2 regions of the Pseudobacillus badius genome follow, and region 1 is predicted to be linked to the other one. Evidence: riboswitches for the same ligand, from Rfam matches in the RefSeq annotation. Region 1 holds a riboswitch; the other holds the start of a gene.

The links. Region 1 has a riboswitch for S-adenosylmethionine ahead of metK (methionine adenosyltransferase). Riboswitches for the same ligand answer to the same signal wherever they lie in the genome.
Region 2: it holds a riboswitch for S-adenosylmethionine, as region 1 does, so the genes downstream of both, B1A98_RS02285 (O-acetylhomoserine aminocarboxypropyltransferase/cysteine synthase family protein) here and metK (methionine adenosyltransferase) in region 1, are expected to answer to the same signal.

What each region holds. Positions count from the first base shown of each region.
Region 1 covers NZ_MWMM01000008.1:11,512-26,360, forward strand. Annotated here, with positions in the region: gene B1A98_RS13340 (alpha/beta hydrolase family protein) at 1-706, shown strand, start outside; gene B1A98_RS13345 (DUF2584 domain-containing protein) at 734-976, shown strand; gene B1A98_RS13350 (MMPL family transporter) at 1,216-3,318, shown strand; gene pckA (phosphoenolpyruvate carboxykinase (ATP)) at 3,364-4,950, opposite strand; SAM riboswitch class I at 5,188-5,345, shown strand; gene metK (methionine adenosyltransferase) at 5,491-6,690, shown strand; gene B1A98_RS13365 (gamma carbonic anhydrase) at 6,717-7,241, opposite strand; gene B1A98_RS13370 (alpha/beta hydrolase) at 7,379-8,188, shown strand; gene mnmM (tRNA 5-(aminomethyl)-2-thiouridylate-methyltransferase MnmM) at 8,377-8,949, opposite strand; gene B1A98_RS13380 (tetratricopeptide repeat protein) at 9,067-13,032, shown strand; gene B1A98_RS13385 (H-type small acid-soluble spore protein) at 13,137-13,322, shown strand; gene mnmL (tRNA modification radical SAM protein MnmL/YtqA) at 13,342-14,301, opposite strand; gene B1A98_RS13395 (MDR family MFS transporter) at 14,511-14,849, shown strand, end outside.
Region 2 covers NZ_MWMM01000001.1:466,131-480,979, reverse strand. Annotated here, with positions in the region: gene B1A98_RS02330 (YlbF/YmcA family competence regulator) at 1-272, opposite strand, end outside; gene miaB (tRNA (N6-isopentenyl adenosine(37)-C2)-methylthiotransferase MiaB) at 274-1,818, opposite strand; gene B1A98_RS02320 (2-oxoacid:ferredoxin oxidoreductase subunit beta) at 2,058-2,924, opposite strand; gene B1A98_RS02315 (2-oxoacid:acceptor oxidoreductase subunit alpha) at 2,911-4,680, opposite strand; gene B1A98_RS02310 (dipeptidase) at 4,779-5,696, opposite strand; gene spoVS (stage V sporulation protein SpoVS) at 5,856-6,116, opposite strand; gene B1A98_RS02300 (TIGR00282 family metallophosphoesterase) at 6,314-7,114, opposite strand; gene rny (ribonuclease Y) at 7,178-8,737, opposite strand; gene recA (recombinase RecA) at 8,976-10,022, opposite strand; gene B1A98_RS02285 (O-acetylhomoserine aminocarboxypropyltransferase/cysteine synthase family protein) at 10,298-11,596, opposite strand; SAM riboswitch class I at 11,694-11,804, opposite strand; gene B1A98_RS02280 (competence/damage-inducible protein A) at 11,892-13,136, opposite strand; gene pgsA (CDP-diacylglycerol--glycerol-3-phosphate 3-phosphatidyltransferase) at 13,326-13,904, opposite strand; gene B1A98_RS02270 (helix-turn-helix domain-containing protein) at 13,968-14,828, opposite strand; gene B1A98_RS02265 (DUF3388 domain-containing protein) at 14,847-14,849, opposite strand, start outside.

The DNA of each region.
Region 1 (14,849 bases):
TTATTGGTCAGGAGACCTGAAGATCAAGGGACTGCTTGCTGAGCCGGTGCAGGAGGGCCTATACGATGGTTTTCTGTACTTGCGGGGCGGCATCAAAAATGTAGGCATGGTTCGGCCGGCACGAATTGCCCAGTTTGCCTCTGAAGGCTTTATTGTTTTTGCCCCTTTTTATCGCGGCAACCGCGGCGGGGAGGGAAATGAGGATTTTGCCGGTGAAGACAGAGAAGATGCTTTTTCAGCTTTTGAGTTGCTGCAATCGCATCCGCGTGTCACCGGCCGGGTACATATTTTTGGGTTTTCCCGAGGCGGTGTGATGGCGTTGCTGACTGCTCTGGAAAAAGAGGAGGCTGCTTCTGTTGTGACATGGGGCGGAGTGTCTGATATGAGATTGACCTATGAAGAAAGAAAAGATTTGCGGCGGATGATGAAAAGAGTGATTGGCGCCAGCCCTTATAAGCAGGAGGAGCTCTATGAGTGGCGTACGCCGCTTTATCAGCTTGAACGACTGAAGCCGCCTGTTTTGATTATTCATGGGCTGAGAGATAAGAATGTCTCCCCTGAGCATGCTTTTCGCCTGGAAGAGAGGCTGAAGCAGGTGGAACATCCGGCTGAAACGTGGTACTTTAATCAATATGACCATTACTTTCCCCCGGCGGTGAACCGGCAGATTGTGATGGATTTATGCGCTTGGATGAAAAAACAATAAGACTCACAATGGCGAGGAGGAGAAGGCATGGGGATGCCAATGGAACTAAATACGATGATTGTAACAAAAGGAAGAGAGCAAAGAAAAGAGGAAAATTTGTTTTCTTTAACGAAAGAGGGATATCGTCTGTATCCGATAGATATTCCTATTCATGTGTTTAAAACCAAGAACGGGGATATTACTGGCACAGCTATTATTGAAAAAGTTGAATGGCAAAAAGAGCAGACGGAAATTACATACAGGTTGATTTCTTTAAATTCGACAAATTGACGAAAAAAGCGGCGAAATAATTTTCAGCCGCTTTTGTTTGCTTTTATCTTTTATTGGAAAGTGTAATTCCATAAGCACCGTTCTTTAGTAAGAAGCAAGGGATCTCCGGCTTCAAAGATGAATGCCTTTCAATCGATCCATCAGCCAGCAATTATATTAATGAACCGGCCTAAATAAAAAAGAAATAGGCCATCTTTTATTGTTCGATCAGGGACATGGAAGGAAGAGGAGGAGAAAAGATGAAGAAAGTACTTAAGCCTGTGACTGATTGGGTTTCTACCAAAAAAGGAATGTGGGCCGTTCTGCTTATCTGGCTGCTGCTGGCAGGCGGGTTAAGTGCTTTGGCTCCAAGTTCGCGTGAGTATAGCGCATCTTCTATTCAATCGCTTCCCAGCGATTCTCCAGCAATGGAAGCGGCTGAAAAAACGGATCAATATTTTCCAAATGATAAAGGCATACCAGCTATTCTCGTTTTTAATGCTGATAATCAGGAAATTGAAACAGCCCAACTTGCTAAAGCCATGGCAGCCATTGAGCGCAAGGAAATAAAAAATTTAAAGGAAATTGTGCCGTTCAGCCAGCTTCCTCCCCCCGCACAAAACGAATTTATGTCAATGGATCGTTCAGCTGCAGCCATTCCGCTGGTTTTTCAGGAAGGACTGGAAAGCGATGAGTTGAAGCCGGCAATTCAATCTGTAACGAACATAGCCAAGGAAGAAACCGAGGATCTGCAAGTGCGTGTGACTGGTCCAGCTGGCATCGCCGTAGATACAACAGCGTTATTTTCCCAAGCTGATATCGTTCTTCTCTTATCAACTGTGGGGCTGATCCTCGTGCTGTTGATCGTTATTTACCGTTCGCCGCTCCTTGCCTTCATTCCTTTGCTGGCATCAATGGTGGTCTATGCGGTAACAGACCGGATTTTGGGATTATACGGCAAAGCCGGACTGGAAATGAGCAGTCAATCGCTGTCTATTATGACGATTTTGCTATTTGCAGCGGTAACGGATTATTCCTTGTTTGTTCTTGCCCGCTACCGGGAAGAATTAAGACGCCAGGAGAGCAAATTTGAGGCAATGAAGCAGGCCATGCGTGAAACGGGAGAGCCTGTATTCTTTTCCGGGGGCACCGTACTCGCTGCTATGCTTGTTCTCTTTTTTGCTGTTATCCGCGACTATCAAAATTTCGCGCCTATCTTTGCCACGGTCGTTGCTGTTATTATGCTGGCTTCGGTTACACTGGTTCCCGCACTGTTCGTGCTGTTTGGAAGAAAATCATTCTGGCCGAGAGTGCCGAAAACAGGGGACGCGATCGAAGCGGAAGAGGGAATCTGGGGACGCATTGCCCGTTTTGTGACAGCCAAACCGCTTGTTATTGGCAGCACTGTCGTCATCTTGCTTCTCCTCGCTTCCTTGAACGTATTTAATGTAAAATATGAATTTAACACGCTGAAATCTTTTCCGGATGATATGCCGTCTTTAGAAGGGTATGAAATCATTGAGAAAAAATTTGCCGCTGGCGATTTAGCTCCAACGACTGTTCTGTTTGAAGGACAAGGAGATATGGCCAAACTGGCGGCTGAGCTAGAGAAGCAGAAGGGAGTAGCCAAGGTACGAGTAGAAGGCTCCACGAAAGACGGGAAAGCACATGAACTTTCCTTGTCCTTTACAGGAAGCCCTTATGAGTCGCCGGCTATGGATGCTCTCGCCCAGCTCCGGAAACGGGCAGAGAAGATTGCAACAAACGCCGAAGCCAAGGGCACACTTTATTTTGCCGGAGAAACAGCTGAGAAGCTGGATGACCGCCTGTTAAACAGCCGTGATTTGAAAGTGATCGTCTTGTTAGAAACATTATTGATTTTTGTGATGCTTGTCCTCTTAACCCGCTCTGTGAAAATGCCGCTTTATATGGTCGGCACCATTCTGCTGTCGTTCCTGGCGGCTCTCGGACTTGGCATGTTTTTAACTAAAGCTTTGTTTGGAATTGATGCCATCAGTACCCGTGTGCCGCTGTACTCTTTCATTTTCCTTGTGGCATTAGGAATCGACTACAATATTATTTTAGTATCAAGATATACCGAAGAGCGCGGCAGCCACCCGCTCAATGAAGCGGTAAGCATTGCAGTGGCTAAAACAGGAGGAGTGATTTCATCCGCCGGTATTATTTTGGCGGCGACCTTTGCCGTATTAATGACACAGCCTATTGAAATCTTATTTGTTTTCGGTTTTATTGTTGCTGTGGGCATATTAATTGATACCTTTATTGTTCGCGGCTTGCTGCTGCCTTCCTTGCTGCTTGTTTTTGAAAAAGACCGGGCGGGCATGCGCCGGAACCATTCATAGAAAAAGGACATCGCCGAATTGGCGATGTCCTTTCAGTTTGGTTTATTAAATTTGTGGTCCGCCAAGTTCAATAATTTCTTTTGGAACATTGGAGAACTTCTTGAAGTTTTCACGGAATTTGCCAGCAAGCTCTGCCGCTTTTGTCATAAAGGCATCTTCATCAGCCCAAGCTTTGCGAGGGATGAGAACGTCATCAGGTACACCAGGTACATGAAGCGGAATTTGCAGGCCGAATGTTTTAGTTGTATAAGTTTCAACATTATTTAATTCGCCTTCAAGAGCTGCTTGCACCATAGCCCGTGTATAAGCCAGCTTCATGCGGGAACCGACACCGTATTCGCCGCCAGTCCAGCCTGTGTTCACAAGGAAAACTTGAACGTTGTGCTCATCGATTTTCTTGCCGAGCATTTCCGCATAGCGTGTAGCCTCAAGCGGAAGGAATGGCGAGCCGAAGCAAGTAGAGAAGGTTGCTTGCGGAGATGTCACTCCACGCTCTGTACCAGCAAGTTTAGATGTGTAACCGCTCAAGAAATGGTACATTGCTTGCTCTTTCGTTAATTTGCTGATTGGAGGCAAGATGCCGAACGCATCAGCTGTTAAGAAAATAATTGTATTTGGATGGCCGGCTACGCTTGGGTCAACAATGTTGTCAATAGCTTGCAGCGGGTAAGCGGCGCGCGTATTTTCTGTTAAGCGGTTGTCGTTGTAATTCGGAATACGGGAATTTTCATCCAGTACAACATTTTCAAGAACGGAACCGAAACGGATCGCATCAAAAATTTGCGGTTCTTTTTCACGGGAAAGGCCAATCGTTTTTGCATAGCAGCCGCCTTCAATGTTGAATACCCCGTTAGCAGACCAGCCATGCTCGTCATCCCCGATTAAACGGCGGTTTGGATCTGCGCTTAATGTTGTTTTTCCTGTGCCGGAAAGTCCGAAGAATAAAGCAACATCGCCTTCATAGCCTACATTGGCTGAGCAATGCATAGATAGAATGTCGTTTTCAGGAAGCAAGAAGTTCATGACAGAGAAAATAGATTTTTTCATTTCTCCTGCATATTCCGTTCCGCCGATCAAAACGATGCGGCGCTCAAAAGAAATGATGATAAATGCTTCTGATCTCGTTCCATCTACTGCAGGGTCTGCTTTAAAGTTCGGAGCAGAAACAATCGTAAAGCCGGCTTGATGGCTTTTTAATTCTTCCTCCGATGGGCGGATGAACAGCTGATGGGCAAACAGGTTATGCCAAGCATATTCGTTGATGACTTGGATCGGTAGGCGGTGAGCCGGGTCCGCTCCTGCAAATCCCTTGAAAACAAATAATTCTTCTCTTTCCTTTAAATAATTGATCACTTTCGTGTATAATTGATCAAACACCTCAGCAGAAATCGGTTCATTCACTGTGCCCCAATCAATTTTATCTTTTACTGATGGCTCCTCAACGATAAATTTATCTTTAGGAGAACGTCCAGTGTATTTGCCTGTTTCGGCACGAACCGCTCCAGAAGCAGTTAACACGCCTTCTTTGCGATTCAGTACTTTTTCTACGAGCAACGGTACAGATGGCTGCATTGTTACGTTGCCACCTTTTAAAAGTTCCAGAATTTCGCTTGAAACGCTTGCAGTCTTCATAAATTAATAACCATCCTTTATCTGAATTTAAGTAGTTGTTCTCTCAGTATTTGCTCAAAAATTAGTATAACACATTACGTTTAATAGTCTATACTATTCACTTATTTTTTTTGTGACATTTTTTATTTAATCTTGTCCGATTTTCTATAAAAAGAAACTGAAAAAACAAGGAATTTTTTACGCTAAAGCAGTTGACATTACTGATTGGATTTCGTATTATGTAACCTTGAACGGATACTCTTATCCTGAGCTGGCGGAGGGGACAGGCCCGATGAAGCCCGGCAACCTGCTTGATTGACTGTCAGTTATCCTGACTGTCAGTACTTATGAATATAAGTGGTATTCAAGACAAAGGTGCTAACCTGCAGCAAGGGCAAAACCTTGAACGATAAGAGTGAAAGGCCTATGTTGATAAGACCAACCTTTCCTCTCTTTATTTCAGGAGGGGTTTTTTTATTTTAAAAGGATAAACTTAGGGGAAATGAGTACCGTACCATTAACGATCGGCAGTCAGTTGATCATTTTTAAGGAGGAAGTTTCATGACTAACAATCGTCGTCTCTTTACTTCAGAGTCAGTCACTGAAGGGCATCCGGATAAGATTTGCGATCAAATTTCCGATGCAATCCTGGATGAAATCTTATCAAAAGATCCAAATGCACGTGTAGCAGCAGAAACATCTGTTACCACTGGGCTTGTGCTCGTAGCGGGGGAGATTACAACCTCTTCTTATGTCGATATTAATAAAATTGTTCGGGAAACCATCAGAGAGATTGGCTACACGCGTGCCAAGTATGGCTTTGATGCGGATACTTGCGGCGTGCTGACATCTATCGATGAACAGTCCCCGGATATTGCGGCAGGAGTAGACGTTGCGCTTGAAGCACGTGAAGGCCAGATGAGCGATGAAGAAATCGAAGCGATCGGTGCGGGAGACCAAGGGTTAATGTTTGGTTTTGCTTGTAATGAAACAGCAGAATTAATGCCGCTGCCAATTTCCCTAGCTCATAAATTATCCCGTCAGCTGACAAAGGTGAGAAAAGAAGAAACACTTTCTTATTTGCGTCCGGACGGAAAAACACAAGTGACAGTTGAATATGATGAAAACGACAAGCCGGTAAGAATCGATACAATTGTTATTTCCACACAGCATCATCCAGAAGTGACGCTTGAGCAAATTCAAAGCGATTTGCGCCAACATGTCATTGATCCGGTTGTTCCTGCTGAATTAATTGATGAAAATACAAAATTCTTTATTAATCCGACAGGCCGCTTTGTGATTGGCGGACCTCAGGGAGATGCTGGGTTAACCGGCCGCAAGATTATCGTTGATACGTATGGCGGTTATGCACGTCACGGCGGCGGTGCCTTCTCCGGTAAAGATCCGACAAAAGTAGACCGTTCAGCAGCCTATGCCGCTCGTTATGTAGCGAAAAATATTGTAGCTGCCGGTCTTGCTGATAAATGTGAAGTTCAGCTTGCTTATGCAATCGGTGTGGCTCAGCCTGTTTCGATTGCGATTGATGCGTTTGGCACGGGCAAGGTTTCTGAAGAAGCGCTTGTTGAACTTGTGCGCAGCAACTTTGATTTGCGTCCGGCAGGCATTATCAATATGCTTGACCTTCGCCGTCCAATCTACAAACAAACAGCAGCGTACGGACACTTCGGCCGTGTGGATGTCGACCTTCCTTGGGAAAGAACAGACAAGGCTGAAATTCTGAAAAGCCAGGCGGCAAATTAATCAAAAGAAAAAATCCTGGGGACTGCTTAGCCCTCAGGATTTTTTTGTATGCTTTTGTAATATTGGCCTTTTTCAACGTATTCTCTAACGATGCGTTCCATGTCTTTTTTGTCCTCCTCATTCACTGGACGGATCACTTTCGCCGGCCGTCCAAAGGCGACAGAATGAGGGGGAATGACTTTTCCTTGAGGAACAAGGCTGCCGGCTCCAATAAAAGCTCCTTCCCCAATTTCTGCATTGTCAAGAATAATGGAGCCCATGCCGATCAGCGCTTGCTTTCGAATTTTACAGCTATGAAGAATCACTTGGTGGCCGATTGTTACTTCATCTTCAATGATAAGCGGGTTGTTTGGGCTTTGGTGAAGCACAGAATTGTCTTGAATGCTTACTTTGCTGCCAATCACTGTCGGAGCGACATCTCCACGTATCGAAGTGTTGAACCAAATATTGGTTTCTTCGCCGATTGTCACGTCGCCGGTAATGGTTACATAATCAGCTATGTAGGCAGATTCAGCAATCTCAGGTGTTTTGTTATTGTAAGGATAGATCATCTTTTTCTCTCCTTCTTTCATGTTCCCGCAAAGGAAAACAGAATTGGATTTGCTTATTATTTTATCTAAAACGATTTGGTTTGTATAATAGAAGGTAAAAAAGTATAGGACTATAAAAAGCCGGAGGAAGATGCGTGATGTGGAAATGGGAAACAGAACAACAGCCGAAAGGTGTTATCATGATGATTCATGGAGCAATGGAGCACCATGGCCGTTACGGTTGGCTGATTGAAATGTGGCGCAGAAACGGCTTTCATGTGGTTATGGGCGATTTACCTGGCCAGGGCATGACATCGAGAGCACAAAGAGGGCACATTTCATCTTTTAATGAGTACATCGACGAAGTAAAGGACTGGATACAGGCGGCTTATCAGTTTGATCTGCCTTTGTTTATATTGGGACACAGCATGGGAGGGCTAGTTGCTATTCGCCTGTTGCAGGAAATGGAAGTAGAAACCGCGGGCGTTATTTTATCCTCTCCTTGTCTGGGAATGATTCATACACCACCAAAAATTATGGATATTCTATCACATGGATTAAATTCGCTTTCCCCTTCAGTAAAGTTTTCTTCTGGCCTGACTGTTGACATGGCGACAAGAAATGAAGAGGTGCGGCAAGCTGATAAGGAAGATGCACTCTATGTTAATAAAGTGTCCGTTCGATGGTACCGCGAGCTGCTGCAGGCAATAAAGACCGCGGATTTAAAAGCGGGAGAGGTGCCGGATGTTCCGCTTCTTATCATGCAAGCCGGCCATGATCTGATTGTTGACAAAAAAACCGTCAGAAAATGGTTTCACCGGCTTGATTTGTCGGAAATGCATTACAAGGAATGGCCGGGCTTGTATCATGAAATATTTAATGAACCGGAGAGGGAAGAGGTTTTTCACTATGCAAAAGGGTTTGTGGAGAACCGTCTCCGTTTATTAGGATACGTGATTGAAGAATGAGGCGGCAATACGCCTGTCCCCCTTCAAATGCCTTTGCAGCCTATTTGAAAAACTCATCGGCTTCTTGTATGAAAACGGCTGACAGACAGAGACTGCGGCGAGGTAAGAGGGTTTAAATAAGCAGGCGCAAGCATCTTATGCTTGCGCCTGCTTATTTTGCCTGGATAAGAGTGGCTTCTTTCCTGAATTTATCTTTTTTCGATAGCAAGAATAAAAGGAGGGTTGTTTGCCTGATTGATAAATTCATAACGAAGCACGTGCGCCTTTTGCTGATCGATCTTTTCCACAAAGTCGATTAGTTTTTCTTTTTCCTCCCTTCCCTCCTCATGTCCATGATAGATCACAAGTACAATGATGCCGCCGGGGACAAGCATCTCAAAAATTTGCTTTACAGCAGCGATTGTTGTCTCCGGTTTGGTGACAATGGACTTATCTCCCTTTGGCAAATAGCCAAGGTTAAAGACAGCTCCTGTCAGCCGGCTTTTCCACTCGGGAGGAATACAAGAAGCAGCCTGCTCATGTCCGCGGTCAAATAGTGTCACCTGTTCGTTGAGTCCTTGTTCCTTGAGCCGGCTGGTCGTATTAATCAGAGCTTTTTCCTGAATATCAAAGCCAAATACCCGTCCTTCTTCACCAACCAGCCTGGCTAGAAATACAGTATCATGTCCGTTGCCGACAGTGGCATCTATAGCTGCGCTGCCCTTAATTACCGCTTTTTCCAGCAGAAGGCGGGCAAACGGCAGAATTCCTTCCATCTTCATCTATCTTCCCTTCTTTCTACAAGAAATCGTTAGATATCCTTTGATGATTATACCTAAAATGAACCGTTGTTGGTATAATGCATGTAATCTATAGAATAAGAGAAAGGGAGTGGCCTCGTGAATAAAGTTTCCATGAAACCTTCCGATGTGCAAACAGCTGCCGATTTGACAGCTGTTATCCAGCAGCTCCGGACAAAAAGATCCTACCGTGCGCTGCGAGAGTGGCTTGCACAAATTGAAACAGAAAGCGAGTACTACCGTTTAATCCGGCTGGCTGATTCCGGGGAAATGTATCGTTACAGCAATTTGCTGGCAACAGCTGCTGACAAGCGCTTTCGCTCCGTCCGCACATTTTCCTGGTATTGTCATAGTTTGCTTGAGCAGGGAAAGAGCTTGGAAGTTGAAACAAGAATGAAACAGCGATTGTTCGCTGAAGAAGGACGGCCTCTCACAATCAAAGAGAAAACGGCAGCCTGGCTTTTGCTTGCAAGAGCCCTTTGCCAGCTCCATCGTTACCGGGAAGCTGAAGAATATATTCACCTGATTGAGGAAGAAGGCGGGGTTCTGTCGCCGGATCAACGCGCTGATTTTTACATGGAGGCAAATGACTGGGATCGGGCTGAGGAGGAAGTGAAAAAGGGGCTTCACTTGACTTTCAAGGAGCGCGGGGATGTCAGCTGGCTCGTCTATGCTGAACTTCTGTCGCGGCAAGGAAATCACGAAGAAGCGTTGCGCGCCCTGCAAGGAGGAGCGGCCGCATTCCCCGAGCATCCTGTGTTTCAGCTTGAGCAGATGCGCAGCTATCGGCTGATGAATAACTTTCAGGCGATTCTTGATCATGTAGATCACTTGAACGAAGAGTATCCTCTCCATGAAAATAGGGATTACTTTACTTATTTAAAAGCAGAAGCGCTTTACAAGCTGGAAAAATGGGAGGAGCTGCAGGCATGGATGTCCACCCATCAAACAGTGCTGCAAAAGACGGTGTTTCATGAGCGGACCATTCACCCCGACGGTGCTCACCGGCAAATCTCTATCCAGCCGATCCGGCAAAAGCTGAATTATTGTGTGCCGGCTACATTGTCCATGATGCTGCAAGCGGCTCAAAGGAACTTATCACAAGATGAGATTGCTGAACAGGTTTTTGAGGGAACCGGCTCCAACCTGATGACTGCTATTGAGTACATGTCATCGCTTGGCTTTTCTGCCACCTTCTTTAAAGGAACCATTGAACAATATAAGCATTTGATCGATGCCGGCTATCCCGTCATGTTAGATCTGCTGATTGAACACAGCTCGCATGTCCAGCTTGTTGTCGGATATGATGACCGATTGGGCGTGCTGCTTGTCCAAGATCCGAATGAGCTGGAGATGCTCCTTATTCCTTATGAAGAAATGGCGCACGCTTACCGGTTAAAAGACCGGCTTTCCATCGCTTTCGTTCATGAAGAGAAAAAAGAAGTGCTTGAAACATTGGATTCGGACGCTCATCAGTTTTTTCAGCGGCTATTTGTTTACTTAGAGAAAATGGAGCAAGATGCAGACGGGACGGTCGATGAATTTCTCTCCTATTTAGAAGCGAATGACGATGAAATCTTTTCCTCCATTATTGGCCTAACGATGATCCAGCATAAGAAAGCGAAGCCATTTTTGGATAAGTGGATCGAAAGCGTAAACAAGCGGTTTGGCGAGAACGATGAGGATATCCAGCTGCTGATTGCTCATTCTTATTACATGCATGATCAAACGGATGAAAAATTTCAAGCTGCCATGGGACAGGTAAAACAAAAAAATGCTTATGCGCACTTTTTATTAGGAGTCGTGCATTATCAAAACGACCAGGCAGAACAGGCAATTTTTCATTTAAAGCGTTCAATTGAGAAAGATCCTTTTCAGCCCTCTGCTTATGCTTACTTAGCACGCTGCTGCGCTGAGCTTTCACAATTTCAATTGGCTCACCAATGGTCACTTGTGGCGCTTGAGCAAGAGGAAACAGAGGAATTTATCCGCCTGACCCATGCCCTTATTTTACTCGAATCAGGTGCCGTTCAAGAGGCGCTGGCTGCATTTAAAAAACTGTCTGAAGAATATCCAGAGGATCACTATTATGTCTACGAAGTCGGCCGCTGTTATATGGAGGCCGGCAATCACAGGGAGGCCATCAAATGGCTGAAGCGCTCGATGGAGATGAATCCGGCTGTTCCGTATCCTTATCTGCGCATAGCCGAAATCCGTATGGGAGAAGAAAAATGGGAACGTGCCGAGGTTTATTTGCGAATAGGAGCGGAGGAGGCTGTTCCTGAAGAGGAAACAGGGATCCTGTGGTTATATATCGGCCATACGCGAATGGGCCGCGAGCTTTACAGTCACGCGGAGGAAGCCTATAAGCAAGCAGCTAAGCTGGATGCTGATGGTGAGATGCTGGCTGCTGTGTATGAGGCGGAGGCGATTATTAAGCAGGGAGATTGGCCGCGGGCTGAGAAAGTTATTCGCGGTTATGCCGAATCTTATCAAAAACCGGATGTCTATGTAAGAGCTGGCGCTATGATCCTTGCGGAAACGGACGAGGACCCGAAGAAGGACATTGGGCTGGAGCTGATGGAAATCGGTTTAATGAAAGGAGGGGGCTTGGAGGACCTTCTCTCGCTCTATGTCGAGTGTGTAGAGAACACGCCATTTGTCCACCGGGCGCTCACTTTCTTGCAAAGGCTCCGCAGCCAGCATCCGCGCAGTGATGTGTACTGCTATGAGTCGATTTTTCATGAAGAGCTGGAAAACTGGTCTCTTGCTGAAAAGCTTTTGCTTAAAGCGGTACAGCTTGACAGCCGCCATACGTTTCCGCATTACCGGCTCGGCAAGTTGTATCGCAGGGTGGAAGAATATTCGCTTGCTGAGCAGCATTTACTCGAATGCTTGACTATCGATCCTGATTTTACAGCCGCCAGCGAGGAGCTAGCAGAGTTGTATGAGGAAACAGAGAAGATGGACGAAGCTAAAAAATACCGGCTCCGTGTCTTTAAAGCTATTCCGCAAGCTTGTGATATAAGAGAGCTGGCTGAGATGATGTCTTCGCCGGCAGAACAGCAGAAATTAACCGAGCATCTCGTTGATTTAAAGGGAAGAATTGATGAAGATTGGCGCCTGGAGGCTTTGAGTGAAGTGTTAAGCGCCGAGAAAGCTATTTCCTTGCTTGAAAAAGAGGAGTCTATCCATTTGAAAGCGAGACTAGCAGAGCTGTATATTGACAACGGCCAAACGAAGAAAGCGTTAGAGCTGCTAACAGCGCTTATATCAGAAGATCCCTCCAATGATCGTTTATATGAGCCATGGATGAAAGCTCTTCACAGCACCAAAAAACTCCTGAAAATTGATAAATTCATTAAGGGAATGGCTTTATCCCGGCAGGATGAAGCTCTTGTCTACGGCAAGAGCGGTGCCGCTCTCGCACCATATGTGGAAGAGTTGCCGGAGGAAGAGCCTGGATTATGGAAAAAGCTTACCGGCGGCTTGAAGTCCATTGGATTGATAAGTGCCGTGATTGCCCTTTATGAAAAAGCGATCAAACTGAACCCCGATCATGCTGAAAGCTACAACCAGCTTGCCGCTTTTTATATAGAAAGAGAAGTGCTGGATGAAGCAATAAAAGTGCTGAAGCTGTACTTGAAGCGCCGTGATGACGATGATTTCCGTTTGAAAGCGGCTGCGGCCGCTTTGAGTTATGGAATCGAAAACGGGAAAGAAAAATATCTGAAGGAAGCAAACGAACAGTTGCTTTTGCTGAAAAAGCGCCATCCTTCTGATGGAGATGTCCGCGATATGCTGGCCGATTCATTTCTATTCCTTGGCGAGCTGGAGCAAGCCCTGCATGAATATGAAGAACTGATAAAGACCGCTCCATATAAAGCAGAAGGATATGCCGGAAGAGTTCTTGCCTATCTTGAGCTGGAAGAGAAGGAGAAAGCGAGGAGCGCGTTGGGAGAAATACCTGAAGAGATGTATGAGCGCGCAGTCGGCCAGCTTCAAGAAACGATGGCGGATGAAGCGGTTCTGGAAGAGCTGTTGCATGAGCTCGAGACATGCTAATATTTATCCTGTTCATAAATCAAGAAAGTCTCTGGTGCTTGAATGTATAAAATGTTCCTGCCTTCGAAAAATAAGCTTATTCACTTATTGAGGAGGTAAACAGGATGGACATAAAGCGCGCAAAGCAAATTCTTTCCTCGTCCGCAGATATCGATGTAACATTTCAAGGAGTCTCTGTTTGGATTGACCAGCTTCATGAGGATGAAAAAATGGCAACGGTACATTTAAGAGGTCCCTTGGAAGAAAGAACACAAGTGGCTGTAAAAGACCTAGTAGAAGAGAACGAATGAAAAAGACCGGTCCTGCATCCTAGTATAAGGATGCGAGACCGGCCTTTTTATATTTTTTTCCTTGCCAGCTTTCACGCCGCTTTAATTCATCATCGATGGCATTCAGAACGGTCCATTTATCTACACTCCACATGGGACCGATCATCAGCTGGATCGGTCCATCCCCGGTAATGCGGTGGATGACCATTTCAGGCGGCAAAACCTCCAGCTGGTCGCAAACAAGGTGAACGTACTCTTCAAGCGATAAAAACTCAAGCAGCCCCTTCTCATATTGCTTGACCATCGGCGTGCCTTTTAACAAATGAAGTAAATGGATTTTTATGCCCTGCACATCAAGAGCAGCAACCGCGGCAGCTGTTTCCATCATCATCTCTGGTGTTTCAAGAGGAAGACCGTTAATAATGTGTGAACAGATGCGGATGTTATGCCTGCGAAGCTTCTCCACTCCTTCTGCATAGGTGGAAAAGTCGTGTGCCCGGTTGATGAGATTGGCTGTCGTTTCGTGAACGGTTTGCAAGCCGAGCTCCACCCATAAATAAGTTCGTTCATTGAGCTCCGCTAAATACTCAACCACATCATCAGGCAGGCAGTCTGGACGCGTGGCAATCGATAAACCAACGACGTCTTCTTGTTGGAGAACGGTTTCATACTTTTGCCGAAGAACATCTACAGGAGCATGGGTATTTGTATAGGCTTGAAAGTAAGCCATATATTTGCCATCCTTCCATTTGCGGTGCATTCTTTCTTTGATTTCATGAAACTGTTTTTCCAGGCTGTCCGTCCGCTGTCCCGCAAAGTCGCCTGATCCGGCTGCACTGCAGAAGGTGCAGCCGCCAAAGGCAACCGTGCCGTCGCGGTTCGGGCAGTCGAAACCGCCGTCTAAGGCAACCTTGAATACTTTATGCCCAAATTGCTTGCGCAAATGGTAATTCCATGTATGATAGCGTTTAGTGTCATTGGCATAAGGAAACGGATTCATTTTTATTCAACTCACTCTCTCCTGAAAGCTAATTCACAGCGTCAGCATAAAGAAAATTTTATCATGAATGAGCCCGTAAAAGCGAGTTTGATACAAGGAAGGATTAGTCAGAATTTTAAGTTCGGCAAACAGCTTGAAAAATTTAACTGAACGTTCTAGAATACTATTTTGGAACTCGAAATAATTTAGAAAACAGGAGGGGATGCAGTATGCCAAAAGCAGTTTGGTTGTTGGTGATCGGCATGGTGATTAATGTGACAGGTGCTTCATTTTTATGGCCCCTTAACACCATTTACATACATGGTGAGTTAGGAAAATCCTTGTCGGTGGCAGGGATTGTTTTAATGTTGAATGCTGGTGCTACCGTTGTCGGCAATTTGCTCGGCGGAGCGTTGTTTGACAGGCTTGGCGGCTACCGGACGATTTTGCTTGGAGCAGGAATGAACTTAGTTGCGATGGCCGGCATGACGATGTGGCATGACTGGCCCTATTACGTTGTTTTCTTGACAATTGTCGGTTTTGGATCAGGAGTGATTTTTCCCGCTGTC
Region 2 (14,849 bases), on a different contig from region 1:
AACTGTTGAACAACAGGGATTTCATCTAATTCCTGTTCGATTTTCATCATTTTTTCTTCAACCATTTTTAATGCTTCCGTTTTCCCATAATGCTGGAAATTGACGACTTGCTTTTGCAAGCTTTTCATGCTGGCGATTTTTTCACGGACTTTTTGATTTTCGTGAATCTTTGCTTCCGCTTCTTTAAAAAACGCTACTTCTTCTGTTTCCGCAATCATCTTAGCAAGCTCAACCGCTTTTGCAAGAATATCATCTTTTGTATACTTTGCCATTTTACTCCACCTCAGCCAATTGATGTTCTTCAATCATTTCTCCGTTTAAGGACCAGGTTTTTGCTTCTGTGATCTTTACATTGACAATCTTGCCAATCGCTGTTTTTGGACCTTTAAAGTTAACTAACTTGTTCTTATTTGTATAACCGGCTAAAATCTCCGGATTGTTTTTGCTTTCTCCTTCAACAAGTACCGGCACAGTTTGTCCTTGATACTTCTTCATCGCTTCGGCTGACAATTCATTTACTACGGCGTTCAAGCGCTGTAAACGCTCTTTTTTCACTTCCATCGGAACGTTATCCTTCATTTTGGCAGCCGGTGTCCCTTCGCGTGGAGAATAAATAAATGTATAAGCGGATTCGAAGCCTACTTCCCGATATAAAGAAATTGTTTCTTCAAATTGCTCCTCTGTTTCATTCGGATAACCAACGATGATATCCGTTGTCAAAGCAACATCTGGAATCGCTGCTTTAATCTTGCGGACAAGTTCAAGAAATTGCTCGCGCGTATATTTGCGGGCCATAATCTTTAATACGTCTGTAGATCCTGACTGAACAGGCAAGTGGATATGATCCATCAGGTTTCCTTTTTTCGCCAGCACTTCAATCAAATGATCATCGAAATCACGCGGGTGGCTCGTTGTAAAGCGAACACGCGGAATGTCAATTTTTCTAATCTCGTCCATTAAGTCGCCAAGGCCGTAATTCATATCCTCAAAGTCTTTGCCGTAAGCATTGACGTTCTGCCCAAGCAGCGTAATTTCTTGATAACCTTGGGCAGCCAGATGGCGCACTTCCTGGATAATATCTTCTGGACGGCGGCTCCGCTCTTTTCCGCGCGTATAGGGAACGATACAATACGTACAGAATTTATCGCATCCGTACATAATGTTTACCCATGCTTTGATGTTGCCTCGGCGCACCTTTGGAAGGTTTTCTACGACATCGCCTTCTTTTGACCATACCTCCACAACCATTTCTTTTGACATATAGGCATCCTTCAAAATCTCCGGAAGCCGGTGAATGTTGTGTGTACCAAAGATCATGTCCACATGGTTATAGGTTTTTAAAATTTTATTGACGACCGATTCTTCCTGTGACATACAGCCGCATACGCCTAAAAGCAAATCCGGGCGCTGCTGTTTTAAATGCTTCAAATGACCGAGCTCGCCAAATACTTTATTTTCAGCATTTTCGCGAATGGCACACGTATTGAGTAAAATGACGTTTGCATCTTCGACTGTATCGGTTGCCTCGTAACCAAGCGCCATAAAAATACCAGCCATTACCTCTGTGTCATGTTCATTCATTTGGCAGCCATACGTCCGGATATAAAACTTCTTCCCGTTTCCCATGCCGCGCAGCTGCTCATCAATTTTAAAATCATTATGGTAAGCGACTTCTTCTTTTCCCCGTTTTTTCGCTTCCTTTAAAGAAGGCGGAAGAAATACGGTTTCAAAATATTTGCTGTAATCCTTTTCGGATTTTTTGTCCGTTGGATTTTTCTCTTTCACTTGCTGTCCCTGAAGGCGTTGTTCTTCATTCATCGGAAAAGCTCCTTTCTTCTACTGGTGAAAACGACACTAAACATATAATAAGCAAGAATGCTCTTTCGTTAGCCGGTACACATTATTTTAGTATATAGCTTTCTATTTGATTAAACAATAGATGAATGTTGACAATTTAACAATGCGGAATGCGCCTGATCCGTTCATTTTCAACTAGCGTTTTCTCTAAAAAACTGACTTATTATAGCAATAAAAAATCCGCCAGCGGCGGATTTTTTTCACATAAACTCTTTGACTAGTTCGTTAAACATGTCATCGCCGAGCTGCAAGTCTTGACTTGCAAGCGGCTCTTCTGCATAGCCATGCACAAGCTCTTGGTAGGACGGTCTCTCTTTGTCCTGATAAATAATGCCTGTTACAAGGCCGTTATGCTGCATTAATGTATTCATAGCCATCTCGCGGTCGGAAGAATCATAATCCTCCATCGCAGACAGCTTTGTCAAGTTTTCCTTGAACCAATCGTAAGTATTAATTTTATTGTAGGTCACGCACGGACTGAATACGTTAATAATAGAGAAGCCTTTATGGTTGATTCCAGCTTCAATAATAGCCGTTAAATCTTTTAAATCTGTAGAAAAGCTTTGAGCAACAAAGGTAGCGCCGCTTGTAAGCGCCAGCTCCATCGGTGAAACCGTGCCCTCAATCGCTCCTTTTGGTGTAGACTTTGTCACGAATCCTTGAGCGGAGCGAGGAGATGTTTGTCCCTTCGTCAGCCCGTAAATTTGGTTATCCATGACGATATATGTGATATCGATATTGCGGCGCATCGCATGAATGGTATGCCCCATTCCGATGGCAAATCCATCACCGTCTCCTCCGGATGCAATGACGGTTAAATCCTTGTTAGCCATTTTGACTCCCTGCGCAATTGGCAAGGAACGCCCATGAATGCCGTGAAGACCGTAAGATTTAATATACCCGGAAATCCGGCCGGAACAGCCGATCCCGGAAATCACCGCAAGCTGATCAGGAGTCAGCCCGATATTGGCGGCCGCGCGCTGAATAGCGGCCTGTACAGAGAAATCTCCGCAGCCTGGGCACCAGTTTGGTTTTACATCATTTCGAAAATCTTTAAACGTTGCCATTAGTAACCGCTCCTTGTAATTGGAAAAGTTCTTTGCTGCCCTGGTAAATATGCTGAGGCTGGAATGGGTTTCCATCATATTTCAGCAGGCTTTTCACTTTATGAACGTGGCCCACATTCATTTTAATAATACTAGCAAGCTGGCCAGTGGCATTATTTTCAACAACAAGCACCCGTTTGGCTGATTCGATCAATGGCAGCAATTCCGCAGCCGGGAACGGATGAATAAGTCTGATTTGGGCATGATTGACCTTGATTCCTTCTGATTCTAAACGTTCCATTGCCTCTTCAATCGCTCCGCGGGTTGAATTAAAACCAATCAGCAGCAAATCAGCTTCATCGTGAGGCGTATTTTTATGGACCGGCGTGTTGAAGCGGATTTGTTCAAGCTTCCTCATCCGTTTATCCATTTGTGCCTGGCGGTTTGCTGCCGCTTCGGATGGCTTGCCGGTTTCATCATGTTCCACGCCTGTTACATGGTGAATGCCATTCTTCATGCCCGGAATGACCCGAGGAGAAATGCCATCTTCCGTCACTTCATAACGTTTAAAGTAGCTTTTCCCATCAAGCTCTGGAAGCTCCTCTTGGACGAGCTTGCCGCGGCGGATTTCCACCTGGCTGTAATCAAGCGGCTCTACGGTTTGCTTGCCAAGAGACAATTGCAAATCGGATAGGAGAATTACCGGGCACTGATATTCTTCTGCCAGGTTAAAAGCTTCCACCGCATCGTAAAAAGCTTCTTCCGCTGTGCTCGGCGCCATAACGATTTTGGGGATTTCCCCATGAGTGCCGTAAATCATTGCCATTAAGTCTGATTGCTCCTGCTTCGTCGGCAAGCCGGTGGACGGGCCGCCCCGCTGGGTATCCACTACAACGAGCGGAGTTTCTGTCATTCCCGCAAGCCCGATAGCCTCCATCATCAGAGAAAGACCAGGACCGGCAGAAGCAGTCAACGAACGGATTCCGCCGTAATTGGCCCCGATGGCCATTGTTGCCGCTGCAATTTCATCCTCTGTCTGAATGACAGTGCCGCCGACTTTTGGCAGCTTATCAATCAAGTATTCCATAATCTCAGAAGCTGGCGTAATCGGATAAGCAGCCATCAAACGGACACCGCCCGCTAAAGCTCCAAGTGCGATAGCGTCATTGCCGATCATGAACATCCGCTGGCGGCCGTCTGCCTCCTCAAGCTGCATCGCCCCCACCTTGCTGCCCAGCTGATCACACATATAGTTATATCCTTGCTGAATCGCTTCCATATTCTTTTGAACAACCGCTTCTCCTTTGCGGCCAAAAATCTCTTCTACTACACTTGTAAACACTTGCACATCTAAGTTGATAACAGCACATGTTGCTCCTACAGCCACCATGTTTTTCATTAATGAAGTGCCGAGTTCGGCAGCAATTTCGGTAAATGGAACAATATATAATTCTGCCTGTGTATGTTCTGGCTTCACTGGATTAAATTTCGCGTCTGCAATAATAATCCCGCCTGCATGAAGCTCTCCGCAGTTCACATCAATGGTCTCCTGGTCAAATGCAACGAGAATATCTAAATCGTCCGCAACCGCCCGCACCGGAGTTACGCTGACACGAATTTTATTATTAGTATGGCCGCCTTTAATACGTGATGAGAAATGGCGATAGCCATAAAGAAAGTATCCAAGCCGATTTAAAGCGGTGGAAAAGATTTCACCCGTGCTTTCAATCCCTTCCCCTTGTTGTCCTCCAACTTTCCAGGAAAGCTGATTTATCATTAAATATACAACTCCTTCAGTATATTCTGGACTTCAAAACTATTACTTTTCTAGTTTATCACTTTTATCATTGAATCACTATAGCTAAACATATTCCATTAACCAGGAAACCTGTTTGAGAAGTTTGCAAACAGGAACTTTTTTGCTTGGCTCGCCGAATAATGCCGATGAAGAAGATTCATCCACTCATCATACGCCTCATATGAGCTCCAGCCTTCAATCATTTCATCAATACCGTCAAAGTCTGAACCGAAGCCAAGGTGGTTTTCTCCGCCCAGCTCACAAATATGCTCTACGTGTGCCAATATGTCTTGGGCGTATACCTTCCCATGCTCCTTAATAAAAAAAGGAACAAAGGATAAACCGATCATCCCGTCTTTTTGGATGAGCGCCTGAATTTGTTCATCTTTAAGATTGCGGGGATGCGGGCAAAGACGGTAACAATTTGAATGACTGGCAATCGGCAAGTCGGCCTGTTCCATTACCTCCCAAAACGCTCGTTCCGATAAATGAGAGACGTCTGTCCAAACCTTCCATTCGTTAAGCATGCGAATGACTTCACTCCCCAACTCTGTGATTCCCGCTCCTCGCTTTGCCATCACCCCATCTGCCAAAGCATTTGCATGGTTCCAGGTTAAGCCGACCGACCTTACACCAAGGCGGTAAAGGGTGGCTAATTTTAGCGGGTCCTCTTCTATCGCCTCGCCGCCTTCAAGAGTAAGAACCGCACCAATCTCTCCCTCTTTTAGTTCGTTCAGCTCTTGCTTTGTTGTTATGGCCTTCATATCAGGATAGGGGCTGATTACTTTAGTGTAAAATAAATCAATTTGTTCTAATGCCGAACGGAAACGATCATGCGGCTTCACAGATGGGGACAAAAAAACCGCAAAGCATTGCACTTTCGCTTTCGTTTTCTTTAGGCGTTCATATGTAACATGCAAAGCGGGATCACTAAAGGTCTTCTCTGGATCTTTTTGTAATTGATACAATACATCACAATGCGCGTCAAAAATCATCTTTCCCACCCTTTCTAACATAGCTTTTCTTCACTGTCTCTCTTTTCTTCAGAAACAAGCAGCACCTACAAAAAAGAAAAACCCGTCCCAAGAAAGCGAACAGAGAAGCTTCTTCTCTTTTGCTGTCAAAAGGACGGGTTTTAATCCTAATTTATTATGTTATCGAGGCTCGACAATCAACTTGATTGCTGTTCGTTCTTCCCCTTCAATCATAATATCAGTAAAAGCCGGGATGCAAATTAAATCTACCCCGCTTGGAGCCACAAATCCGCGGGCAATCGCTACTGCCTTCACCGCTTGGTTCAGTGCACCAGCCCCAATTGCCTGAATTTCAGCTGCCCCTCTTTCACGAAGAACACCGGCAAGTGCACCAGCTACAGAATTAGGATTAGATTTTGCCGAAACTTTTAATATCTCCATTTCTTGTCCCCCTTTTGTTAAACGATACCGAATGCTCATGTTAGCGAACATAGTTGTTCGCTGTCCTTCCATTCCTACTATATTCGGCAATGAGCTCCTGTATTACTGACTTCGGCTAGAAAGCCTTGAACTTTCGCCTTTCCAGCTTTATACGCAGAAGCGAACCGGCTCATCATTTAACAAAATATGAAGACCTCTTACTCGGCAATAAATGGGTGATCTTCATTAATGAGAAGACGATCGATTGCTTTCGCCTTCCCTGTCTTTTTATCCACTTCGATTATACAGGCACTGAGCTGTGTGCGGCCGCTTTTCGGCACTTCAAATCGGACAGGCAGCCCTGTAACAAACTTTTTCAAAACGGACTCTTTCTCCATCCCAAGAATGGCATCATACGGTCCTGTCATGCCGACATCAGACAAATAAGCAGTTCCTTTAGGCAGCACACGGTTATCTGCTGTCTGCACATGCGTATGCGTTCCTACCACTGCTGTTACTTCACCATCAAGAAACCAGCCAATGGCTTGCTTTTCGCTTGTCGCTTCCGCATGAAAGTCAACGAAAATGATAGGTGTCCGTTCACGGGCTTTCTTTACCAAAGCTTTCACCTTTTCGAAAGGACAATCCAGTGCAGGCATAAACGTACGCCCCTGCAAATTAATGACGGCCGCTTCTATGCCCGCGCGCTTCACAAATAAAAGGCCGGTTCCAGGAGTGCCATCCGGAAAGTTAGCTGGGCGGACAAGCGCTTTCGCCTCGTCAATAAATTCAAATACCTCTCTATTATCCCAAGCATGGTTGCCGAGAGTCACCGCATCGGCTCCATCGTTTAAAAACTGCCGGTAAATCTTCTCCGTAATGCCTCTTCCGGCAGCAGCATTTTCTCCATTGACAATCGTTAATTCTGGTTGGTACTTGTTTTTGAGTCTTGGTAAATACTCAGAAATCATGTCACGGCCCGGAGACCCGACAACATCACCTACAAATAATATCTTCATATAGATTCCTTTCTTCGCCTTTGTTTTTCCCATAGGGAAAGCGGTGTGATTGATCACACCGCTTTATTTTGCATATTCCACAGCACGCGTTTCTCTTATAACTGTTACTTTAATATGACCTGGATAATCAAGCTCTCCCTCGATTCGTTTCCGGATATCACGCGCAAGTCGGTGTGCTTGCAGATCGTCCACCTGTTCTGGTTTTACGATAATCCGCACTTCACGACCAGCCTGGATAGCGAACGACTTCTCTACGCCATCATATGATTCGGAAATTTCCTCAAGTTTTTCCAGGCGGCGAATATAATTCTCCAGCGTTTCACTGCGGGCACCTGGTCTAGCAGCTGATAGAGCATCAGCAGCAGCCACGAGTACAGCAATAATAGAAGTTGGCTCAGTGTCTCCATGGTGAGAAGCAATGCTATTAATAACAACCGGATGCTCTTTATACTTTGTCGCAAGCTCTACGCCGATCTCTACATGGCTTCCTTCCACTTCGTGATCGACAGCTTTGCCGATATCATGAAGCAATCCAGCACGCCGGGCCAGAGTTTCATCCTCTCCAAGCTCCGCTGCCAGCAGGCCAGTAAGAAAGGCCACTTCCATCGAGTGCTTTAACACATTCTGACCGTAGCTTGTACGATATTTCAATCGTCCAAGAATTTTGATCAAGTCCGGATGCAAACCGTGAACACCTACCTCAAAGGTCGTTTGTTCTCCGACCTCCCGGATATGCTCATCTACCTCTCTCCGCGCTTTATCAACCATTTCTTCAATGCGCGCTGGATGGATGCGTCCATCTTGGACCAGCTTTTCAAGGGCAATCTTAGCAGTTTCCCGGCGAATCGGGTCAAATCCCGAAAGGATAACCGCTTCCGGTGTATCATCAATAATCAAATCAATACCTGTCAGCGTTTCGAGCGTTCGGATATTCCGTCCTTCCCGTCCGATGATACGGCCTTTCATTTCATCATTTGGCAATGTCACAACAGAGACCGTTGTTTCCGCCACATGATCTGCCGCACAGCGCTGAATGGCAAGAGAAAGGATTGATTTTGCTTTCTTATCTGCCTCTTCCTTTGCTCGGTTCTCTTGCTCTTTAGTCATTACAGCAATATCGTGTGCAAGCTCTTGCTCTGTCCGCTCCAAGATAATCGAGCGGGCCTCTTCCCGAGTGAGACTGGCGATTCGTTCTAGTTCCGCCTGCTGCTTTTTGATCATCTCTTCCACTTTGCTGTCCATCTCTTCAATATGTTGTTGTCTCTCAGCAAGAATCTCCTCTTTTTTCTCAAGCTGCGATTCGCGCTTATCAAGCGAATCATCTTTTCGGTCGAGGTTTTCTTCTTTTTGTAGCAAACGATTCTCTTGTTTTTGCAATTCGTTTCTTCGTTCACGAAGTTCTAATTCCGTGTCTGTACGAAGCTTATGAATTTCATCCTTTGCTTCAAGCAGGGCTTCCTTCTTTAAGGATTCCGCCTCACGCTTTGCGTCGTCAACAATTTGGTCGGCAGCGCTTTTAGCTCCTGCAATCTTAGATTCGGCAATGGATTTTCGAACAAAATAGCCAACAACTACACCGACGATTAGGCCAAGCAAAATGGAGATGATTGTAATGGGTTCCATCCTTTCACCTCCTCTTGCTATGAACTTTTGTCATGCTTTTAACATGTCGGCTGATACATTGTGTCAACATTTCAATATACAGCTTCTGACTTCCATTTTTAAGAGAAAAAAATGTAAAATATACATCTCAATTTTATAGTTGTGAAAATTTCTTGTCAAGAGTTTCATCCTGCCAGTCGCCTTCTTCCTTTGCGATAGCAAGAAAAGGAGCGATGTCCTGCGACACCGCTCCTGCTTATTACTCGTCAAGCAAGCTAAACTCTTCCGGAGCTTCTGCTTCGTCCGGTTCAATAAAGTCCGCTTCCAGCCCGTAATGCTGGCGGATCTTCATGGCAATCTCCTGGCGAATAGCCGGGTTCTCTTTCAAGAATTGCTTAGCATTTTCCCGTCCTTGGCCGAGGCGTTCTTCGTTATAAGAATACCAAGCGCCGCTCTTTTGAACAATATCCACTTCCGCTCCCATGTCGATGATCTCACCTTCTCGGGAAATCCCTTCTCCATACATAATATCGACTTCTGCTACACGGAAAGGCGGAGCTACTTTATTTTTCACTACTTTGATTTTTGTTTTATTACCAACAATATCATTGCCTTGTTTCAGAGCTTCCGCACGGCGGACTTCAAGACGGACGGAGCTGTAGAATTTCAAGGCGCGTCCTCCTGGAGTAGTTTCAGGGTTACCAAACATTACGCCGACTTTCTCGCGGATCTGGTTAATGAAAATAGCAATCGTTTTTGATTTATTAATTGCTCCTGATAGCTTTCGAAGTGCCTGTGACATTAAGCGCGCCTGCAAGCCGACATGGGAATCTCCCATTTCTCCTTCAATCTCAGCTTTTGGAACGAGAGCTGCAACCGAGTCGATAACAAGAATATCGACGGCGCCGCTGCGCACAAGAGCCTCGGCAATCTCAAGAGCCTGTTCCCCTGTATCCGGCTGGGAAAGCAGCAATTCATCAATATTTACCCCTAGCTTTTGGGCATATACCGGATCGAGTGCATGCTCCGCATCAATGAAAGCAGCCTGGCCGCCGGATGCCTGCACTTCAGCAATTGCGTGAAGAGCAACCGTTGTTTTACCTGAACTTTCTGGGCCATAAATCTCAATGATTCGGCCGCGCGGATAGCCGCCTACCCCAAGTGCTGTGTCAAGGGCGAGCGAGCCGCTTGGACTAGTGGATATTTTCCGATCAGTTTGTTCTCCTAATTTCATGATAGACCCTTTACCAAATTGCTTCTCAATTTGCTTCAAGGCCATATCTAATGCTGCTTGACGATCGTTCACTAAAATTCCTCCTTAAAATTAGCAATCTATCAAATAAATGCATCATGACATATTGTTTCAGAACCTATACTAACTATACCTTTTTATTGAGACAATTTCAAGCAAAAAGCGAACATTTATTCGGTTTTTGTTTCCCGTGAAAAGAGTGGCTGGGGAACTAGAAATATCGAGGAAGAAAGAGTGGAAAAAAGAAGAAAAAAAGAACTCCTGCCTCTTTATTTTATCATAAAGAAGCAGGAGAAGGTAATTTTAAGCCGGGAAAAATTCGCTTAATTTCAGCTTTCGACAGCTACACCGGTTGCTTTTTCGATAGCCTGATTCAAGTCTGCAATCAGGTCTTCCGTTGATTCTAATCCAATAGACAGGCGGATCATTTCCTCTTTTGTGCCTGATTTTTTCAATTCTTCACTGCTTAGCTGCTGGTGTGTCGTGGAAGCCGGATGGATAATCAGAGATTTGCCGTCACCAACGTTAGCTACATGCGACCACAGCTTAATATTATCAATCACTTTTTTGCCCGCTTCCCGTCCGCCTTTAATGCCGAACACGACAATCGAGCCGAACGTATGGCTTAAATATTTCTTTGCCAGCTCATGAGATGGATGGTCTTCGAGGCTTGGATGTGACACCCAGTCTACTGCCGGATGATTTTTCAAATAATCCACGATGGCAAGCGTGTTCTCATGATGGCGCTGGATGCGCAAATGCAGCGTTTCTAGCCCTTGAAGAAGCAAGAAAGCGCTGTTGGCACTTAAAGCCGGACCGAAATCCCGCAATAACTGCACACGTAGTTTAATCGCAAAGGCCGGGCCTTCTAAATCTGCATATCTTAATCCGTTATAGGATTCGTCCGGCTCAGTAAAGCCAGGGAATTTTTCGCTGTTCCAATCAAATGTTCCTCCGTCTACGACTACGCCGCCAATCACCGTACCGTGGCCGCTAATCCACTTCGTTGCAGAATGAACGACAATGTCTGCTCCCCTTGTCAGCGGATTAGCCCCGTACGGAGAAGCAAACGTATTGTCGACAATCAAAGGGATGCCGTTTTCATGAGCGATGTCCGCCACTTTCTCCACATCAAGCACATTTAAGGAAGGATTGCCGATAATTTCTCCAAAAAGGGCTTTCGTCTTTGGCGTAATCGCCTTTCGGAAGTTCTCCGGATCTGTAGAATCTACAAACTTTACATTGATTCCGTATTTAGGAAGCGTGTTGGCAAACAAGTTGTATGTACCGCCATATAAGTTAGCAGCAGCTACAATTTCATCGCCGGCATGAGCCAAATTCAATATTGAAAAAGAGATAGCTGCCATTCCTGACGACAGCGCCACAGCCGCTGCTCCCTTCTCCAATAAAGCTACCCGTTTTTCAAATACGTCTACCGTCGGATTGGTAATGCGCGTATAAATATTTCCCGGCTTTTGTAAAGCGAATAAGGCGTTGGCATGATCGGTGTCTTCGAATACATAAGAAGTTGTTTCGTAAATCGGCACAGCCCGCGCACCTGTTACCGGATCAGGCACTTGTCCTCCATGAAGTAAAATTGTTTCCTTGTTCCATTGTTCGTTTGTCATTGTCAATTCCTCCTAATCTATTGAAAAAACGTAAACAGCCCGAGAAAAATCAAAAGCCCTCTTCTTTTAAGAAGAGGGCTTTATTAACAGGGTCCTCCTCTTATCTCTCAGGCTATCACACCTGCAGGATTTAGCACCGTTTCAGGCAAATTGCCTGAAGGTTGCCGGGCTTCATAGGGCCTAGTCCCTCCGCCGCTCTCAATAAGAGTGTTTGTATTTAATTAAGTAAGTGATAACTCTTGCTGTTTATTATATAGGAGGTTGATCAGAATAGTCAATAATATTCGGAATGTTTTTATTTGTTGCGAGCAAGTGCCGCCAGCAAATAGTGGCAGCCATATTTAACTGAGCGCTTTCTGATTCCTTCCCGGCTTCCCGCCAGTTCCAGCTTGAATGCTTTTGTTTGATCATACTTAGAAGAAAGTCCGATCCATACAGTGCCCGGCGGCTGTCCTTCTGCTTCTCCTGGACCTGCCACACCTGTAAAGCTGATGCCGAAATCGGCCTTCAACAATTGGCGGGCATTCTCTGCCAGCTCAATGGCACATTCCGCGCTGATGGCTCCATGGCGAGTGAGCGTTTCCTTTTTCACTTGCACGAGCGCTTCTTTTGCTTCGTTGGAATAACAAACGATTCCGCCCTTAAAAAAGCTGCTCGCTCCCGGAATAGCTGTTATTTCACTTTGAAACAACCCGCCGGTTAAGCTTTCGGCGGCAGCTACCGTATGAGACGTTTCTTTTAAGCGCTCCGCCAGCTCGCGGGCAATCGTTGTATCATTGTAGCCATAGAAATACTCGCCTACCCGTCTCAGGATTTCTTCTTCCGCCTCCTGTATCATCTGCAAGGCGGCTGATTCTGACTCATGCTTGGCAGTAATTCGGAGTGTTACCTCGCCATCCCCTGCAAGCGGAGCAATCGTCGGATTTTGCTGGGCAAGCAGCAAATCTTCCACTTCTGTTTCCAAAGCGGACTCTCCGATGCCAAAGAATCTCAGTACCCGTGATTCAATTTTTTCCACTTTCTCAAGCACATTGAGAAGAGCCGGCTTTCCGTACTCAATAAACATCGGCTGCATTTCCCGAGGCGGTCCCGGCAGCAGCATGTAGAAGCGCTTCTCCCCTTTAATCATCATCCCGGGCGCCATCCCATGGTCATTCGCCAAAACAAGGCTTCCTTCCATCACGAGAGCTTGCTTTTTATTATTGGGAGTCATTGGTCGCTTCGTTCTCTTAAAGTAATTTTCAATGCTCTTTAAAGCCTCATCATTGTAGACGAGCGGCCGGCCGATATGGGCAGCGATCGCTTCTTTCGTTAGATCATCCTTCGTGGGGCCAAGCCCTCCCGTAAATATCAGAAGGTCTGCTCTTTCTTCTGCCTGCTTGACGGCATCAAGCAACCGGCTGCTGTTGTCTCCAACAACTGTATGATAATAAACATTAATGCCGATTTCAGCCAGATGCTGGGACAAGAACTGGGCATTCGTATTTGTAATTTGCCCAAGCAGCAGCTCGGAACCGACAGCAATAATTTCTGCATTCATTCTCTTCATCTCCTCTTTTCTTCAGGCGGCAACCAATACGGCCGGGTATTAGAAACGGCCGCTCTCACGAATTCAGCTCGCTTTTAAAAACAAAGCTGTTCCTTAAGTGCCGACATCTTGCTTTCTTCTCTAAGCTTTGCATAGACAGAGAGAAAGCAGCAGCCTTACACCTTGGAACAGCCTTTTTGCTTATTTTGAATGTTTAAATACTCCGCGGTTCAGATAGAAATAATCCCATCCTGACCAAATAGTAAAGAATGCTGCAACCCAAAGGGCCCAATCGGCAAACGGGATGCCTAACGCTTCAAATGGGGCATTATGAAGCAATAAAGCAGCAATCGCAATAATTTGCGTCCATGTCTTGATTTTTCCAAGCATGTTAGCTGCCACTACTTCTCCCTCTCCTGCCAAAATCAGCCGCAGGCCGGTCACCGCAAATTCGCGGCTAATAATAATAATGACAATCCAGGAAGCGGCTAAACCAAAATCAACAAGGACGATCAGGGCTGCTGAGACAAGCAGTTTATCAGCCAGCGGATCTAAAAATTTCCCCAGGTTAGTGACCAGGTTCAGCTTTCTTGCATAATACCCGTCAATCCAATCTGTTGTGGAGGCTACAATAAACAGCATGGCTCCCCAAAAGTGGGCCGCAGGCATTGTAGTTCCTAAAATGGTTAAGCTCCCCCAGTTAAAGTCTGCGAGCATGATCACCAGAAACAGCGGGATCATTAAAATTCTTGAAACTGTAATCTTATTCGGTAAATTCACGATGGACCCTCCAACTATTCTATCGCTGGACAACATGGCAAGCTGTCCAAATTATCTGCCGGATTATTGCTCAGCCGGTTTCACCTGAACGATGATATCCTGCCTTACCTGTTCAGCAGCAGGGAGCTGATAGGACAATGTTTCGCCATTTACTTTAACTTCCGCATCAGGAGCAAAGCCAACGACGACTTTCGCTTCTGTTTGGCCCGTTAAATCAAATGTCTGTGATTGGCCCTTAGCCAGCATATTGTTATAGTAGCTCTTGCCGCTTCCATCCTTGACTGTTATCCACGTTTCCCCTTTAGATAGAACAGTTAGTTCAAATTTCTCGGCATTTTGAAGAACATAGGTTGCTTGTTTGCCGCTTGTTCCAGCTGCAGTGATCGTTTGTTTCGGTTTAGCTGGTTCCTTTGGTTTTTCTTCTTTTTTAGTTTCTTTTTTTGGCTCCTTTGTTTCTTTCTGATTATCCGTTTGCTCCTTCGGCTGTTCCACGACTGTTTCTTCTTTTACTGCCTTATCATTGGAATCGCTTTTTGGAATGAGGAACCAGACGAGAACAAGCGCACCAATCACAAAAGCAGTCACTAACATCTTCGGCAAATACTCAAGGAACTTTGAAGGTTCTGCCGGCACTGTAGTCCGAACATTTTCGACCTTCGTTGCTCGCTGTGGAATTTCGTCTTCATAAGAAGAAGGAATTTCACTTTTGTACTCTTCAAACAATTGCTCAGCGTCCAATCCGACCGCTTCGGCATATTGCTTAATAAATGCCCGTACATAGAATTTGCCAGGCATCATATCGTAGTTTCCTTCTTCAATGCCCTGTAAATATCTTTTTTGAATTTTTGTCATTTCCTGCACATCTGCTAAGGACAGGCCTTTCGCTTCCCGTGCTTCTTTCAAGCGGTTTCCTAATTCTGTCACCCGTAACACCTTCCATAATTA